Regions from separate parts of the Brevibacillus sp. AG genome, predicted to be linked through region 2. Evidence: a T-box and tRNA genes for the amino acid it is inferred to sense, from the RefSeq annotation. Region 2 holds a T-box; the other holds one or more tRNA genes.
The links. The T-box of region 2 lies ahead of argS (arginine--tRNA ligase). A T-box ahead of a tRNA ligase gene usually reads a tRNA of that ligase, here a tRNA-Arg.
Positions count from the first base shown of each region.

Region 1: it has a tRNA-Arg gene. The T-box ahead of argS (arginine--tRNA ligase) is inferred to sense a tRNA for this amino acid. The anticodon was not compared.

Region 1 is NZ_JAQMYO010000015.1:10,875-20,091, reverse strand. It holds gene POF51_RS27985 (hypothetical protein) at 1-320, opposite strand, end outside; gene POF51_RS27980 (DUF7832 domain-containing protein) at 508-933, shown strand; gene POF51_RS27975 (hypothetical protein) at 1,028-1,765, shown strand; gene POF51_RS27970 (hypothetical protein) at 1,872-2,411, opposite strand; tRNA gene POF51_RS27965 (tRNA-Arg) at 2,524-2,600, opposite strand; gene POF51_RS27960 (histidinol phosphate phosphatase domain-containing protein) at 2,674-3,702, opposite strand; gene POF51_RS27955 (DeoR/GlpR family DNA-binding transcription regulator) at 3,696-4,496, opposite strand; gene POF51_RS27950 (ABC transporter ATP-binding protein) at 4,480-5,499, opposite strand; gene POF51_RS27945 (ABC transporter permease) at 5,499-6,287, opposite strand; gene POF51_RS27940 (ABC transporter permease) at 6,284-7,129, opposite strand; gene POF51_RS27935 (alkaline phosphatase family protein) at 7,190-7,999, opposite strand; gene POF51_RS27930 (ABC transporter substrate-binding protein) at 7,989-9,086, opposite strand.
Region 2 is NZ_JAQMYO010000010.1:58,382-67,598, forward strand. It holds gene POF51_RS24300 (YcdB/YcdC domain-containing protein) at 1-1,613, opposite strand, end outside; gene POF51_RS24305 (sigma-70 family RNA polymerase sigma factor) at 1,604-2,176, opposite strand; gene POF51_RS24310 (hypothetical protein) at 2,192-2,869, shown strand; T-box leader at 2,913-3,177, shown strand; gene argS (arginine--tRNA ligase) at 3,227-4,942, shown strand; gene POF51_RS24320 (hypothetical protein) at 5,068-5,430, shown strand; gene POF51_RS24325 (thiolase family protein) at 5,515-6,696, opposite strand; gene POF51_RS24330 (amino acid ABC transporter ATP-binding protein) at 6,724-7,464, opposite strand; gene POF51_RS24335 (amino acid ABC transporter permease) at 7,482-8,147, opposite strand; gene POF51_RS24340 (ABC transporter substrate-binding protein) at 8,197-9,015, opposite strand; gene POF51_RS24345 (3-oxoacid CoA-transferase subunit B) at 9,060-9,217, opposite strand, start outside.

The DNA.
Region 1 (9,217 bases), on a different contig from region 2:
GAGGAGCTTGAACTTTTGCTGGTTGAGCTTGAACTTTTGCTGGTTGAGCCTGAGCTTTTTCCTGAAGAGTACGAGCTTCTGCCGGACGAATATGAGCCTGTACTAGATGACCCTGAGCTTCTGCCCGACGAATATGAGCTGGTACCAGATGATCCTGAACTTTTGCCTGAAGAATATGAGCTGGTACTAGACGAACCTGAGCTTCTGCCAGAACTACTGGAGCTAGAGGAACTTGAACCTCTAGATGACGCAGGCTCTACAGGAAGGATTACTAGACTAATCATTACAGCGCTAAGAAAATAGGCAAGCAAATTCCGCATGAAATATAACCCCTCTATGAACCAACCAATGGTTTTCTCTATATAACAGTTAAATACTACCACTTCGCATCATGGCAATGCTACAAAATTCCTACCCTTCCTTCTTCATCCTCTTTTGGCTTTTTACGATTACATCTATCCTGTATAATTTTTGAAAAATGGGCAATTAGAAAGAGAGGATTCGCTAGTGACAACGGTATACGATAAAGCGAAATATCATTACGAAAACTTTGAGGAAGATCTGCCTCAAAAACAGGCATACGTACATACAGGTTTTTTCATCGGCTGGTTGATTGAAAATGATATGGTTAGCGAGGAGTTTCAAAAGAGTTTTGCAAACCTGATTGCTGATTTTAAACAAAGGAAGATGACTGGTCCTGAAGTTTATGAGAAGACGGGTGGAGTATTTGCTAAAGATATGCTGAATGAAGAAGGAAACCAGTTCGCAATGTTTTACTTCGATTTCGATACGGGGGAGTATCGCTATCATTATCTCGAAGCGTTTGATTGTGAGCCAAGCGTGTACCACGTGGAAGATACTTGGGGGAATTACGATCATATCAAAGATTGGATCGACAATGAGTATGAGTACTGGTGCGAGAAAAATGAATAGGACCCTGAAACGCGTAATCCCTCCTATCAAATTGGCAGTACAATTCGCAGTAATAGACGCAAATTCTCATAACATGTCTATCTAAGAGGAAAACATGAAAAACTTTATAACTTACGGTTTATTTCTAATTGTTATATTAGGAGTCGGATTAATTGGATGTTCTTCAAACAATCAGAAAACTACTGATTCTGTAGGCTCATACAGTAACCAAAATCAAAACCGGGAAGAACTGATTATCACAAGTGAAAGTGAAACGATTACCATTCCAATTGAACAAATCCCTACTATACGTACATATTTAGAAGAATACACTACCAGTTCATCTGAACGAAAAACTGAAATAGATCGCATGAGAGTTAACCCACTTCCTAATCCCAACGCTACCTACGCAGTCATAAGTTACAGTTGTGGAATAAAGTTATGTGACAATGTTCTTGTAAACTATAAAAACGATCAGGTCACATCTATCCCCCTCCCGCAATCAAGCTTTTTTCAGGAGGCTCTATTTACGGTCGATAACAAATATTTAGCTATAAAATTTGGGAAAAATGAAGGAGCAACTGTAAGCAGAAGTAGTTTAGTGATAATTGACACCGTCGAAATTAAAAACGCGGAGTTTCAAAATAATAGCGAAATAATCAGCAAGATAACTAATGGAAATTTCACCGTACCCATTCGTAATTTGCATTGGGAAAATGATACGACGTTAAAAGTAACGATTCCCGATATAAAGGACTACTCGTTTAAAACTATTGAAAAATGGGTTAATGAGGAAAGTGAAACTAAAATCAAAGAAGTAAAAATTACTTTGGGGAGTATTCCAAATGTGTAACCTCGAATAAACGAATCTACATGCTAGACGTCTCTCCACATCATCTTAAACAAAGAACGTCCACTCCTATTTAAAGTGAACGTTCTTTCTGTGTTTGTTATCTTTATTATTTCTTCACGATAAAATCAGACATAACTACCTTCTCCCATTGGATTCCTTTTGGACTCACGTTGGTGTAAAGCGTTATGGAGTCCGCATCTTCCATTACCGCTTTCAAATGAAAATTCATGTCCTTGGGCTGCAAATATTCATCATACAGCTGTTGGTAGTTGGGATCGTTCTTTTCTTTTGCGACTTTGATGTATTCTACCGTGTCAGGGTCTTTCTCAAAGTTTTTGTATTTCACTTGATATGCGAATGTCGCTTCTACTTTTCCATCTACTGTTTTCTCTTCATAATCCGATAGTGTAAACTCCAGCAACTCATAGTAGGGGGAGAAAGCTTTCTTGCTCTCTTCTTCCATATAGCTTGCGATTTGGTTATAGCTTGTAGAGCTGTCGACCGATTGTTTCGGTTCTGTGCCAGTGTTCGTTACTTCTTTTGCAGGTGGCGCGGCAGTCTGATTTTGTACGACCGCATCTGAGCTGCAACCACTGAAGAAAATCGCCAAGACCATAGCCATACATCCTACAATCACTTTTTTCAAAAGAACCCCCCCTTATTTCGTTCGTCATTTGATATACGTTATACATTGGAGGCATGCTACACGTCTCAACAAAAAAAGAAAAAACCTTGATACACCAAGGTTTTTTCTTCGATGGCGTCCCCGAGAGGATTCGAACCTCCGACCTACAGTTTAGGAAACCGTTGCTCTATCCTGCTGAGCTACGGGGACAAATATGATCACCTACTTTCTTATTATATGTGTATATCCATTTTTCGGCAAATCCTATCCGTTCCAGTTCCTATCAGCAGTTCTCGTCTGGAATAGCTGATGCATAACGGATTGGCTTCATGATCCGTTGACGACCGGAAAAAGTAGCAATCTCCGTTACTCCCATTGAATGGAGGATCTCCAGATTCGCCGCCACGTATCTCCCAATATCGTCGGGAAAGTGCGCGTCGGACGAGAGTGTCAGTGGAACACCATGCGCCACCAAAACGTCGAGAAAAGCGGGACTTGGGCACATTTCCTTAACAGGATAACGGTAGTACAGGCCTGCATTGATTTCGGTCGCTGTATCCGTTTCTCTCAAAGCAGTTGCGATCCGGTGGTAATAGGGAACTATCTCTGATTCCTCAGGGCGATAGGAGAACACTTTCAGATTGTCCAGATGGGCAACAAAATCAAATAAATTGCTCCTGATCATGGACTCAACCGTGTGGAAAAAGTCCGCGTATAACTGTTTCAGGTCATGCTGCTCAAACAGATGGCGAGTCTCGGGATTGTCAAAGCCCCATCCTTGCATAAAATGAACAGAACCGATCACATAATCCCACGAAGCGCCTGCCAGCAAGCTTTCCAATTCTGCCTCCCCGCCGATAAAGTAATCCGCTTCGATCCCCAGCCGCAACTCCACACCGCTTGCCGACCAACGCTGCTTCGCTGCCTCGATAGCGACACAAAAGTCATTAAGACTCTCGGTGCATACTTGATCAAGCCAAGTACGCTGCAAGCGACCCAAATCGGTATCACTGAGGTCTAGATACCGTTCAAAATAGGGACGGGCTTCACGAAAGCGGTATAAATGATCGACAATCCCCACTTCCTTCAAGCCTTTGTTTAACGCTTCACGTAAATACAGATCGATCCAGGACGGTTCGTAGCACCCCAGAGACATGCGGTTATTTAATCGCGCAAGACTATCCAGCAGCCAGGCGCGGGTATGTCGAGGTTCAGTAAGCGGATAAAAGTGGTCGAGGGCAGTATTGGTACGGTCGAGCCAACGCAATGAAAAAGGCCCTTCTTCCAGATGAAGATGATAGTCGATCAGCATGTGAAGTCTCTCCTTCCCGGATGTTCGCTTATCCAGGTAGTTTGAATGCCAGACGAAAGCCATTCATCCGGCATCGGTTGGTCACAAACAACCGCGCTGACATCCTGCCAGCCGCAAATACGAAAAAATTGCGTTTGGCCGATCTTGGTTGTGTCTCCCAATACATAGACTTGCTCTGCCCGCTGTACCATCATGGTCGAGCATAGCGTTTCTTCCATGTCATAGTCGGTGAAGCCATCAGCCGTCATTCCTCCACAGGAAATAAACGCTTTATCAAAATGAAAACGAGAGAGCAGCTCGCAGGTAAACGCCCCGGCAACCGATTGTTGGGCCGGATGGGTCAGGCCCCCCAGCATAATGACCTGACCGTTGAATTGATTGGCTTCCAACAGCTCGTTTAGTAAAGAAGCCGCGGGGAGCGAATTCGTAACAATCGTTAATTGGTTGAGGCCTTTTATAGCACGTGCCAATTCCAGTGTTGTCGTCCCGACATCGAGTGCGATGGTATCCCCGTCAGACAAAAGTTCTGCCGCGATTTGCCCGATTTTCGTTTTTGCCGTCTGTTGAATCGCCTGTTTCTTTTCAAAGTGCGGTTCACGCTTCGCCAAATGATACGGGATAGCTCCTCCGTACACTCGTTTTAACAAACGTTGCTGTTCCAATTGGTCCAGATCACGTCGTATTGTCTCCGGTGTTACTGCCAGGTTTTTTGCCAGACTCATCACCTGAATTTTACCGTGGCGGTTCAATTCGTCTAGTATCACTTGCTGTCGTTCTTCAGGCAATAGTGTCATAAAGCGGAATCACATCCTTGGGACCTACATACATTGTTTTTGTTGTGCCTATCTGCTCCTGCTCGAAAGACAGGTGCAGAGTGTCCACCAGTACAGGAACATCACCAATGTTCAGCTCGTAACGGGTAATGTTGCCGAGCATGGTTACTTGAGCGATATTCCCGGTCAAGCAGATGTCCTCCCCAGTCAAAGGCTGTTCGTGAAACGTCTCGGGACGAATTGCGAAACGTTCAACTGCCGGATGAGACAAATGAGGCGCGATTTGGCTAAGCTGCTCGGCAGTCAGCACGTTGTAATTGCCAATGAAGCGAGCAACAAATTCAGAGCGAGGTTGCGTGTAAATCTCTTGAGGACTGCCGTGCTGAACGATTCGTCCACCATTCATGATGTAGATGCGGTCACTGACAGCCATGGCTTCTTCCTGATCGTGCGTAACCAGCACAGTCGTCATGTTTAACTCTCGTTGGATCGTGCGTAGCTGCTTTTGCAAATTTTTACGAATCTGAGCATCAAGCGCGCTAAGCGGCTCATCGAGCAAAAGCACTTTTGGACGGGTGACCAGAGAACGGGCAAGTGCCACACGCTGCTGCTGGCCACCAGACAATTCACGCGGGTAAGCCTGCTCCTTTCCCACCAATCCCACCAGCTCAATCATTTCTTGGACACGCACCCGAATCTCCGTTTTCGAGATTTTGTTCATTTCCAGGCCAAAGGCAATGTTTTGACTGACCGTAAGATTGGGAAAGAGCGCATACGATTGGAACACCATGCCGATCTGCCTGTTTTTTGGAGACACGTCCGTCACATCTTTGCCGTCAATGTAGATCATGCCCGTATCAGGGGCCGTCAAACCACTGAGGATGCGTAACAGCGTACTTTTGCCACACCCGCTAGGACCAAGCAAGGTAACCAGCTCACCTTTTTCAATCGCAAGATCGAGTTGCTGCAACACGTGTTGACCGTGAAAGGTTTTGGACAAGTGTTCGATTTGGACGTAGCTCATTAGGGAACCTCCTTGCGTGCGAAGCTTCGGCGCGTGAATTTTACAACCAGGCCAGTGATGATAGCCATGAGGACAAAATAAGTAACGGTAATTGCGCTGGCGACATGCCCACTTGACGATAGCTTGGCGTATAGATACATCTGCAGGGTTTCGTATCTTCCTCCCACCAGGATGTTAATCAATACGAATTCACCAAACAAAATGGAGAACGACAAGAGCGAGGACACGAAAATTCCAGACATGATATTCGGAACGATAATCCGTACAAACGCCTGCCAGTGGCTCGCACCCAAGAGCTCGGCTGCCTCCATCAACGAACGTGCCTGCAAGGCAAGCAGGCTGTTGCGCGTTCCCTGATATAAATACGGAAGCAAACCGACCAAATACGCCCCGGCGGTGATGATGACCATTGGAATTCCGTTTCCTGAATAAGTACGGATCAATCCGACCGCCATGATGACACCCGGAACGGCATAGGTCAGCATCACCAAAATTTGAACCAGCCTCTCCATCCGGGGAGCGTAGACGATAATGGAGAATACAGCAGGAACAATAATGACAACGGCAACGACAGTCGTCAGAAAGCTGAGCAAAAAAGAACGCCCGAATGCCTGCAAAAATCGGGGATCGGCATACAGCTCCGCAAACCATTTTCCTGTGAGTCCTTCCGGCAAAACCGTGCTATTCCACTCGGTTGCCAGTGAGTAAAGGATGGTAGCCGCGACAGGCAAAAACAAATACAGCATGAGCAACGCAAACGACAAGGATGGCAAACTGATCCGCTTCAAGACAAATCCCTCCGAATCTTCCGCGTCAGCCACTCGTTCACGAGCAGGGCGGCGGCAAGCGTCAGGCCGAGCAGTACAGCGAGAGCGCTACCCAGCTCGGGTCTGGCAAAAATGTCGCCAGATACTAACGCACCAATCCGAATGGGCACCAGATTGTAGTTGCTCCCGGTGAGCGCGTAGGCAGAAGCATACGCACCCATTGCGTTGGCAAACAGAATGCTGAATGTGCCGACGATGCCTGGAAGCAGTACCGGAAAACCGATTCTCAACCAAAACTTCGAGGGACTGGCCCCAAGCAGCTCGGCCGCTTCCATCCATTGTTTCTGAATGGCGTTGTACAGGGGATACAACAGCATGACTGCCAGAGGCAGTTGAAAATAAATATAAACAAGCGTTAAGCCGCTCCACGAATACAGAGTAAATGACTGACCAAAATCAATCCCCAGTTGCTTCGCGAGCAAAACAAACAATCCACTGTTTCCCAACAGGACAATGAAGGCAAATGCGAGCGGAATCCCCGCAAAATTGGAGGTTAAGTTCGTAATGACAAGAATTCGCTGTTGCAGTGACTGTGGGAAACGGGTAATCGCATAGGTAGCGAAAACAGCAACGACGATTCCAATGAGAGCAGACAGGAATGAGATGAGCACGCTGTTCTCAAAAGCCTGCAAGTAATACGGATTTGAAAAAATCTCACGATAGTGACTGATGGTAAAACCGCCGCCCCCCTCGGCCTGAAAGCTCCCTCCGATCATGGAAAGCAATGGGACGAGGAGAAACAGAGCGATCATTGCAAAGAACGGAATCGTCGTGACCCAGAGCATACTGACAAATCGTTTCATCGCAAAAGCTCCTTTCTTAGAGGAAAAGACGCCCCCTTAGGGAGACGTCTTACTCAGCCCTCATACGTTCAATGGCTGCATCTCTTTGGAGGGGGAGATGCCGAGCAAATGGCAGGCAAGCGGCGCGACCTGCAATTGCGGAATTGCCTCCTCGCGAATACCCGGAGATATCAGGTTGCTGATGACAAACAAGGGAACGTCCCGGTCAGCGCTAGAAGTGCCGCCATGATTTCCATCAGCTGTCATCCCATGATCGGCTGTTACGATGATTTGATAACCCGCATCGATCCACGCAGGAAGCACATTTGCCAGTATCGAATCTGCCGCCAGAACCCGATTTCGATATCGCGCGGAATCGGCCGTATGCTTATGTCCGTCATCATCGATATTCATGGAGTGGACGTAAAGAAAATCCGGATTGTACCCATTCAACAAAAAGTTGGCGTCAGCAAACAAGTGTGTATCCGGATAGTGATCTTCCCAATAGAACATCCCGTTTTGTATCGGCTTATCGGTGTTCAATTGAATTCGGTCGTGAAACGGATTGAACGGGGCCTTGTTATAAAGCTCGCTTACCCAGCAATAAGCGGCAGCAGCGTTGGACATCCCATTTTTCTGCGTCAGGTGAAAGAGACTCTCCTGGTGCGAAAGCCGAACCGCCTGATTGCTGGAAATTCCGTTTTTCCACACAGGGGTTCCCGTTAAAAGAACCTCGTACAAAGGACGAGAGAGACTGGGCAATTCCGATCGTACCTGGAAGCGAGCCGCAATACCGTACTCGACCAGGTGATGCAGGTACCCCATGTGCGAGATGGCTGTGTCAAATCTCAATCCGTCGAGCACAATCATGGCGAGCTTACTAGCGCACATGGATTAACACCTGCTCTTGCCATAGCTGCGGCAATTTTTTAGCTGTCTCTTCCCAAGCAGTCAAATCGCCCACCGGACGTGCGTTTTTATACATTTCATCGGGGAGCAGCATGGCTTTAGCGGATTCGTCCAGCTTGGCGTTAGCACGAATCGGTCGAGCATAGCCACGAGCCAGATTGGACTGTCCAGCGTCGGAGAGAATGTATTCACGAGCCAACATGGCAGCGTGTGGGTGCTTGGCGTACTTGTTAATTACAGTTGCGTACCCGCTGCTGACTGATGCTTCCTCCGGGATCAGGACATCAAAGCGGTTTTTATCGATTTTGTCCCGGTACCCGAGCGCGTTGAAGTCCCACAAGATAGCGACTTCGACCTCACCCTTTTCTAGATTGGCAAGGCTCGGATCGCTCGTACTGAGCCGCTTGTTTTTTGCCAACTCAGCGAAAAAGTCTATGCCGGGCTGAATATTTTTCTCATCTCCCCCATTAGCATAGGCCGCGGCCAGTACGGCAAATTGTGCCTGATTCGCTTTCATGACATCGCCGATCGCGATCTTGAAGCTGCCGTTTTTCAAATCTGCCCAGGTCTTGGGAGGATTTTGTACCTTTGTCTTGTCCGTAATAAAGGCCAGTGTTCCGGTATAGCCCAGCAACCAATGTCCTTCATCATCTTTTGCCCAGTCGGGAATGTCGTTCCAGTAAGAGGTTTTGTAAGGCAGCGTCAGCCCTTTTTGCTTGGCTAACGGTCCAAAAGCGATGCCTACGTCGCCGATATCTGCTGTGGCGTCTTCTTTTTCTGCTTCAAATTTAGCCAATTCTTCTGCGCTCGACATGTCCGTGTCCGTATGCTTCAAGCCGTATTCCTTTGCGAGATTGCCCCAAGTCTCTCCCCAGTTTGCCCACGTGTCCGGCATACCCACGGAGTTGACTTCTCCCTCCTGCTTTGCTTTTTCCACGATTTGATCCAGGGTCAATTGCGACGTATCCAGAGAAGTGCCTGATTTCGTCTCGGTGGCACATCCCGCAAGCAGAAAAACGGATGTCATGACAACAACGGTTCGTTTCCAGCTTAACTGGTTCCCTCTCATCTTTAAGGCCCCTTTTCGTTTTTATTTGTGTTTGATTCCTTTGTTTTTTCTAAGCTAATCGTAAACAACAAAAATGAAACTGATATAAATGCGTTGTTAAAAAGCTATTAAGACTCTATGAAAAATAGACG
Region 2 (9,217 bases):
CCATCACGGTAACTCTTACTCTCTCTATAGGTCGAGTCATCTACTTGTATACCGAATTCCGCTTGCAGCAGTGCTTTTGCCTCATCCTTGGAGCGAACCTTGACGTATTCCTTTGGAGATTCGATCGGATGTGCTTCCTTCGCATTTAACTGATCATAGGCAAGCCCGTTATCTCCCGTTCCATATACAATCTTGCCATTGGTCGCGTCGATATGCCACTCCGTACCATCTTCACGTCCTCTTTGCATGAAGGAAACAGCTGGCGTGTACTCCAGGATAGGTTGCCACTTCTCCCCTTGTTTGGATTGTGGCTGTATTCTCGGATTCTGCACGTATCGAAGCTTCATATGCTCGCTCAGCTCTTTGATGGCTACCTCTTCTGATACAGCAGTCGATATATCCGGGTACTGCGACGGCTCGAATGTTTCGGGCTCCATCCTGAAATATTGGACGTGGCCAGAGTTAGTTGTTGTTATGCTAATTTCATCAGACAACACTGGCAATTCGTTATGATATCGCAGATACACCCCTGGATCGTTGGCGTCCAATAACCGATAGTGTTCACTATCCGCCCCGAGCAGTTTGTTCAAAAACTGTCGCTCTTGCTGCAAGGCTTTTTCTCCTTCTGCTTCTTTCCGGCTCGCTGCTTCCTTTTCATCCCTATTCAAAAGCCTGTACGATTCCAGTACTTGACCATTTCCATAGATCACAAGAGAAACCTGATGCCCCTCCTTGTTCGTTTTCCCCAAGATGAATGACATGCCATCGTGGTTCTTTTCTTTATCCAATAGAAGAAGGGACGGGTTCAAATCTGGCATGGCATCTGTCAGCTTGGTGAAAAAGGCTTGTTCACTCTTGTTCAATCGCCCGAAAAACGCAACTTGCTCCTGTTGGTCAATTCCAACCGACAATACGTTGAACGGAACGGGCTGGCCGTTTTCCATACGTTGATAATTCACGCTCATCCATGGGCCTTTTACCATATGCTCGTCGGTATAGATCTGAGTCTCGACGTGCTGATAGGACTTGCTTTCCTCTCCCAAGAAAGCTTGAAGAAATGCGTTTGCTGCATTCTCCGCAGTCTTGGCTGATGGCAAGTTCATCTCCTTCTGTTCTTTCCGATCACCGTTTATTGTAAAGCTCTCAATTTGTCCTGTCTGTGTATCATAAACAACATTGGCACACGCAGCATCGCCTTCGAGTAAAGTTAGTTCACTGATTCCATGGCTTGTACGATCCACTCTTATTGTCATCTTGCTCAAGGCTGGGATCGCCTTTTTTAATGGTAAAATTGCCGCTTCCGGCGACACTTTTACGCTGCTCTGGTTTGCCTCTGTATTCTTTTTATCCGTTGCAGTTGTTGCCACTGCATTCGTTATATTTTTTCCACTCGGCATCTGGGGAAACCAACCTTGTTGATGCAAGCCCACAGCAGTTACCGCCAAGCACGCAGCCAGCGATCCAGCCATAAATAATCTGTTTCGATTCTTGTGTTTATTCTTTGCAATCGCACCTCTGATCCGTAATTCCATCTCTTTTGTAAACCTCACTTCCTCCACTGATTCCTCACTTGCTCTCCGTACCGCTTCACGCATTTCCTTATCTACGTCCATTCCAATCCCTCCTTTTCACACAATGCCTTAAAATGTTTTCGGGCCCGTGACAATTGGGTTCGTACGGCATCTTCTGAAATATCCAACACTTGTGCAATCTCTTTTATCGACAAATCTTCATAGTAATGAAGTACCATGACTTTTCGGTACAGCGGCGAGAGCTTCATCACCTGCTCCGCTACCTGTACCTTGCTCATTCGTCCGATGACAGCAGATTCAACATTTACGGTGTCTACCTTTTCCGGCGGTGCTTCCTCTTTGGAGAGGTATGTAGAAAAAATCTGGCGAAAGGACCACGAACGCAAATATTTGCGGGACTCGTTGATCGCAATTCGGTAAAGCCACGTTTTTACGCTACTCTGATGGCGGAACTGATCCAGACCCCGATACGCCTTCAGGAACACTTCCTGAGTAATGTCTTCAGCGATTCCCCGGTCCTTGACGATCAAGTAGGCGAGCTGCACGATGTTGTCTCCGTACTCACTCATGAGTCTCGTCAGCTTCTCCTCGTTGGTCAGTTGCAGCGTCCAGTCCGCTTCGCTACTTTTGGCACTTGCATTCACGCGCTGTTCACCTCCTTGTTTCGTGTTGATATGTATTTGATCCAGCTGGCTTATTTTTGTGACAAGATTATCCAATTATTTTATCAATCATCCTTTTCCCTGCTTCCACTGCTGCACTACGTTGCGTTGCTTTCATTGTCAGCGCACATTGCTTTTGCTATCATGAGGCTTATTGTAGAGCGAAAGGAACGAGATGACATGGCTGACTTGCAAGCACGTGAAAAAGACAAATTTCTGTCCTGTTTGGAGACCATAAAAGAACTATCCAAATCCGAGTTTGAAACCTATTCCATCGTTAAGAATACCGAAACCGGGGAACATTATCTCCACTATTTTTTGTCCCACATTAATTTATCCGAGGGAGGCAGAAGAGACGATTACGATCACTTCCTGCCGATTGAATCCGACGATATTTTAGCGATTATGTTTGGCGAACAGCCATACCAGTTTCCGGAGAACTGGCGCTCCGCTTATTTGCGCAGTGGTAATGACAATCGATTGATCCCGTTCGATCCATCGGAAAATTACGATCTGGACGATGCCGCTGCTGCCGAGCTGGCCATGCTCGAAAAGCTGGAACAGTACAAAGAGCAAATGATGAACGCGGATAACCTCAGCGCGGAAGAAAGAGAAGAGCTGACCAAACAATATTTCGCGGAATTAGATAAGATTTTGCAAAAACCGGAACAGTGAGTTGCATCCTGACGGTTAAAACAGCTATAATTCTAGAGAAACAAACGAATCGTTGATGAGGAAAGTACTCCTTGTGCGAGGCTGTAGCGAGTCGGGGACGGTGTGAGCCCGATGCCAAACCATGTGAGGAAACGCCCCTCGGAGATGCGGCCTGAACATCCTACGCCAGTCAATATGGGCAACGGATCGTGTAGGGCTATGCCGGGACTGCCCGTTACAGCAGGTCAAGCGGTTTTTGTCTTCCAAGTTTACTGGAAGGGAAAAACAACAAGAGTGGCACCGCGGGAGTATAACCTCTCGTCTCTTTTTCACAGGAGACGTAGAGGTTTTTTTATTTGAAAGGAGTAGAAATTTTAGATGAGCTACAAACACCAAGTCGCTGAAAAGATTGCCGCTACGCTCTCCTCGATGGGCGTAGACACACTGACAAAAGAAGCCGTATACGGCATGCTGGAAACACCACCAAACCCTGCAATGGGCGATGTGGCCTTCCCTTGCTTCCAATTGGCAAAAGCATTGCGCAAAGCCCCACCGATGATCGCAGCAGAGCTGGCTGGACAGCTCTCCGGTGCACCATTGCGCGAATCACAAGCAGTTGGACCGTATGTGAACCTGTTCCTGGACCAAGAAAATGTAGCAGAGCAAGTAATCGGAACAATCATTACGCAAGGCAGCACATATGGAAGCAGCAATGTCGGTCAAGGACGCAAAGTACCAATCGACCTCTCCTCACCGAATATCGCCAAGCCGTTTTCCATGGGGCATCTGCGCTCTACTGTAATCGGGAACGCGATTGCCAACATCATGGAAAAGCAAGGCTACGAGCCAGTGCGCATCAATCACTTGGGTGACTGGGGTACGCAGTTCGGTAAACTGATCGTTGCGTACCGCCTCTGGGGTGACGAAGCAAAGGTAAAAGCAGAACCAATCAAGGAGCTGCTCAGCCTCTACGTTCGCTTCCACGAAGAAGTCGAAAACGATTCTACGCTGGAAGACCAAGGCCGTGAATGGTTCAAAAAGCTCGAGGATGGCGACGAAGAAGCACAGCATCTGTGGAAATGGTTCCGTGATGAGTCCCTCAAGGAATTCATGAAGATCTACGACCTGATGAACGTAGCCTTCGACTCCACACACGGTGAAGCATTCTACAACGACAAAATGGATCGCGTTGTTACGTTGCTCGAGGAAAAAGGTCTGTTGACTGAATCCGACGGTGCGATGGTCGTGAACCTCGATGAATACAACATGCCGCCATGCCTGATCAAAAAATCAGACGGCGCTACCCTGTACGCTACGCGTGATTTGGCTGCTGCCCTCTTCCGCCACGAATCGTACGATTTTGCAAAAGCACTCTATGTCGTAGGGAACGAGCAACGCCTCCACTTCCAGCAGCTCTATAAAGTGTTGGAAAAAATGGGCTATGCTTGGTCCGCAAATATGCACCACATCCCATTCGGCATGATGCTCAAGGACGGCAAGAAAATGTCCACGCGTAAAGGGAAAGTGGTTCTCTTGGAAGAAGTGTTGGCACAGGCCATTTCTGATGTCCAAAAAGTCATCGAAGAGAAAAACCCTACGCTATCCAATAAAGAAGAGGTGGCTCGTCAAGTCGGGGTAGGCGCAGTTATTTTCCATGACTTGAAAAACTTCCGCCTGAATGATGTCAACTTCTCCTGGGAAGAGATGCTGACCTTCGAAGGGGAAACTGGACCATACGTGCAATACGCACACGCTCGTGCATGCTCGCTCTTGCGCAGAGGTGGCTACCAGTCAGCAACGACAGTGAACCTGGCTGCCGGTGCACTCGACAGCAAAGAGGCTTGGGCAGTGATTACCCTCTTGAACGCGTTCCCAGAGGTAATCGAACGTGCTGCCGATAACTTCGATCCGTCGCAAATCGGCAAGTATGTAATCGACCTGGCGCAAACGTTCAACAAGTTCTATGCGAATGTACGCATCCTGGCTGAAGAAGAAGATGTGAAAGCATCCCGTCTCCAGCTCGTAGCAGCAGTCGTTGCTGTACTAAAGGAAGGTCTGCGTCTGCTCGGTTTGGCTGCTCCAGAAGAAATGTAAGAAAGAATACGAAAAGCCGGTTGCCTTCCTCTTGCGGGGAAGCGCCGGCTTTTTTGATAGTCCCGTGTCATCATCATTCATCTGTGAGATAATGAAACGATGGCAGATGAATGAGGTGATCAACGATGGGAAGACGTGTACATTTTGGAAAGACGGATTTTACCTTGCGTCTCACTGGCTTGCATACCTTCTTAGCCTTGAAGAGCACCATCACGTTACCGTATCAATCGATCAAGCATGTCGAGGTCGGTTCTTTTGTTCCGCCAAAATGGATGTTGCGCATGCCAGGGACGTCTATAGCTCCATTGAACATATATGAAGGAAGCTTTCAGCACGGAAATGAATGGTACTTCCTTTCTTTTGCCCAGACTGATTCGTTGTTGATTCTAAAAGTAGAGGGTCATGTTAAATATCAGCATGTCATTGTACAGCTGGAAAACCCAACAGAAGTAGCGGCCACATTGCGAAAATACTTACACGAACAATAGGTCCCCTAATAAGCGATCACACTTTCATGGCAAAAAGCCCCGACATATCAAGGTTCGGGGCTTTTTCATATGCACATGAGAATTTTACATCGTCAAATTTTCATAGATCACTGACATCCCCATGCCACCTGCCATGCACAGCGTCACCATGCCATACTTCTCTCGTCTGCGCATCATTTCGTTCATCAACGTCACTGTCAGTTTAGCACCAGTAGCTCCCACAGGGTGACCCAAGGCAATCGCGCCTCCATTGACATTCACCTTGCTCGTGTCCAGCTCCAGGCATTTGATTACAGACAAAGCCTGGGCGGCAAATGCCTCGTTCAATTCGATGAGTCCAATGTCACCCTGCGTCAATCCCGCTTTCTCCAGCACCTTCTGCGTGGCGGGCACTGGTCCGATCCCCATCACGCCAGGTTCGACGCCTGCGCTGGCAAAAGCCTTGATTTTCACGAGCGGAGTCAAACCCGCTTCCTCCGCCTTTTCACGAGACATCATCAATACAGCGGCTGCGCCGTCATTCATCGGACACGCATTTCCGGCAGTGATGGTTCCTTCTTTTTGAAAAACACTTTTTAGCTTAGCCAGCTCTTCCAGCTTGATATCATGGCGAACGGATTCATCTTGCGCAAATACGCGGGTGCCTTTGCGATCCTTGATTTCAATCGGTACGATCTCACTCGCGAACGTGCCCGCTTCGATTGCTGCCGCTGCTCTTACGTGACTCTCGTAGGCATAACGATCCTGCTCCTCACGGGAAATACCGTACTGTACAGCCAGCCGTTCTGCGGTCATGCCCATATGCTCACCGGTCAACGAGCAGATCAAGCCATCGGACAAGAGGGCGTCCTCCATAGACAAATTGCCGAATTTGCTGCCCCAGCGGTTCTTCACGAGGTAGGGAACATTGCTCATGGACTCCACTCCCCCCGCAATCACCACTTCCTCTTGACCTGCTGCTATGGCTAGCGCACCGTTGCCAATCGCCTTCAATCCTGAACCACATGCTTTGATGACGATGTGACCATAGACATTGCGTGGAAATCCCGCCAGCTGCGAGCTGATACGTGCAGCATTGAGTCCTCCCCCATGTACGTAACCATTGCCAAAAATCACTTCATTGACTTGTTCCTTCGGCAAATCAACCTTATTCATCAAGCCTTCCAATACTTGCCGCCCCAGCTCTGTTGCCGGTACGTCACGCAGGCTCTTCCCGAATGCACCCACTGCACTACGCACACCCGCGACTATGACCACATCTCTCATGCCACAGCTCCCTTTCGTTTTCTGCCATTACAGTACACGGTTCAAAAATTCTCTCGTGCGCTCTTCTTTCGGGTTGTTGAAAATTTCTTGGGGTCTAGCCATCTCGATGATCTTGCCTTGATTCATAAACGCAACCCAATCGGCCACTTCCTTGGCGAACCCCATTTCGTGCGTCACAATAATCATCGTCATTCCTTCTTGCGCGAGCTGCTTCATTGTCTCTAGCACTTCCCCTACCAGCTCTGGGTCAAGCGCTGAGGTTGGCTCGTCAAAGAGCATGATCTCAGGCTTCATCGCCAGCGAACGAGCAATTGCCACGCGTTGCTTTTGTCCACCGGAGAGGCTGGACGGGTAGGCGTCCGCTTTTTCAGAAAGACCTACCTTTTGCAACAGCCGGAGCGCTTCCTGCTTCGTTTCTTCCTTGTCCGCTTTCTTAGCAATCAGCGGTGCCTCCATGATGTTTTCCAGTACCGTTTTATGCGGAAACAGATTGAAGTGCTGGAACACCATGCCTACCTTTTGCCGTACTTTGGTCAAGTCATCCTTTTTCGGGTCGATGCTTTTCCCTTCGATATAGATCTCTCCGCCGTCCTTGATCTCCTGAAAATTAATGCATCGAATCAATGTGCTTTTCCCCGATCCACTGGCACCGATCAAGACGACGACCTCGCCCTTTCCGACTTGCAAGGTAACATCCTTAAGAACTTCCACTTTTCCGAAGCTTTTCTTCAAATTTTGCACGCGTATCATTTCTCTTTGCTTTTCCATCGTCTTTCCCCTCCGCTTTACGCCTCTCCTTTGGCCAGACGCTTCTCCATGATGTGGACCACAAACGTAAACACCATGACAATGACCAAGTAATAAAGCGCCACAATCAAAAAGTACGTCATTTCGTCAAACGTTTCCGCAGACAAGCGGCGGGCCAGTGAGAACAACTCATCCATGGCAATGAAAGCGGCCAGAGACGATTCCTTCAAAGACAAAATAAACTGGTTGCCAAGCGGCGGGATCGATCTTTTCATCGCTTGCGGCAAAATGATCCGACGCATGGTCTGACGAGTGGACATGCCCAAAGACAGCCCTGCCTCCATTTGTCCTTTATCAATTGACTGAATGGAGCCCCGGAAAATCTCTGCGATATAGGCTCCGCTGTGAATCGCCAGAGCGAGCGCTGCGGACCAAAATTGACCGAGGTCAATGACTTTGTAAAAGCCGAAATACAAGACGAAAATTTGCACGACCAGTGGCGTACCGCGAATGATCATGATGTACGCATTAGCTACGAAACGTGCAACAGGAAGCTTGGATACCTTTAACAAGGCGACAAACAATCCGATAATCGAGCCTACGATAACAGAAGCGATCGTCAACTGAAATGTCAGCAGCAACGGCTTCCAAAAAAACGGCAATGTCCGGAAAAACTCTTCTGTCAGATGGGCAAAACTGGGCACTTGATGCCACCCCTCACTCGTAATGGAATATACTTGTTATACCAACTCACTATTCGGCTTTGCTGATGTCGCGATTAAAATACTTTTCGCTCAATTTGACGTAGGTACCATCTTCCATCATTTGCTTGAGCACTTCGTTGATCTTGTTCAGCAATTCCGTATTTCCTTTGCGCACTGCGATTCCATGCTTGACTTCCGAGAGTGGCGACCCGCTTTTCTTGAGCTTCAAGCCTTGCCCAATGGCAATCTCCCCTACGACGCTATCTGTAATCACGACATCATGTTTTCCCTGCTCCAAGGCACGCAGAGCCGTTACATCACTGTCATACGTTTTGATGTTATCCGTATACTCCCGCGCCATCTTTTCATGTGTAGTGCCGAGTGCAACTGCCACTTCCTTGCCTTTTAATCCTTCCAGCGTGCTAATGGTCCCATCCGGGCGAACGAACAGTTGACCACCGGACAAGTAGTACGGGTCTGCGAAATCAACCTGCTGCTTCCGCTCTTCTGTAATCGCATGGCTGGCAATCGCCGCATCGTAGCGTCCTTCCTTTACCCCTGCGATAATACCGGAAAAAGGCGACGTGACTGGCTTTGGCTCAAGCCCCAAGCGCTTGGCGATCTCATTACCGATCTCGACATCAAAGCCGGTCAATTGACCATCCTTGAAGTAGCTGAATGGCTGATATTCACCTGATGCCGCGTATACAAATACGCCTGCCTCTTTTGTCATGGACGATGCATTTCCAGCAGTAGCCCCACCCGCTTGACCTCCCGCGCTGTTAGTGGAAGCGCCTTGGCTACATCCGCTTACAAGTAGTGACAACGAAAATACGACTCCTGCGATTGTTTTCCATGTTTTTTTCATCTGTTCCATCCCCCAATTCTTTATGTTCGCGCTTACAATTCTCATTACTCTACTATTTGTAAATTTTCTGAAATCATTAGAGGTGCTCCGGTATGCGTGATGACATTTTCCAAGGTGTACGGGTACATGACCTCTGTCAAAAGCAAGCCTCTTTGCGTGACCTCGATAACGGCCCTCTCGGTGATAATGAGATCAACGCAGC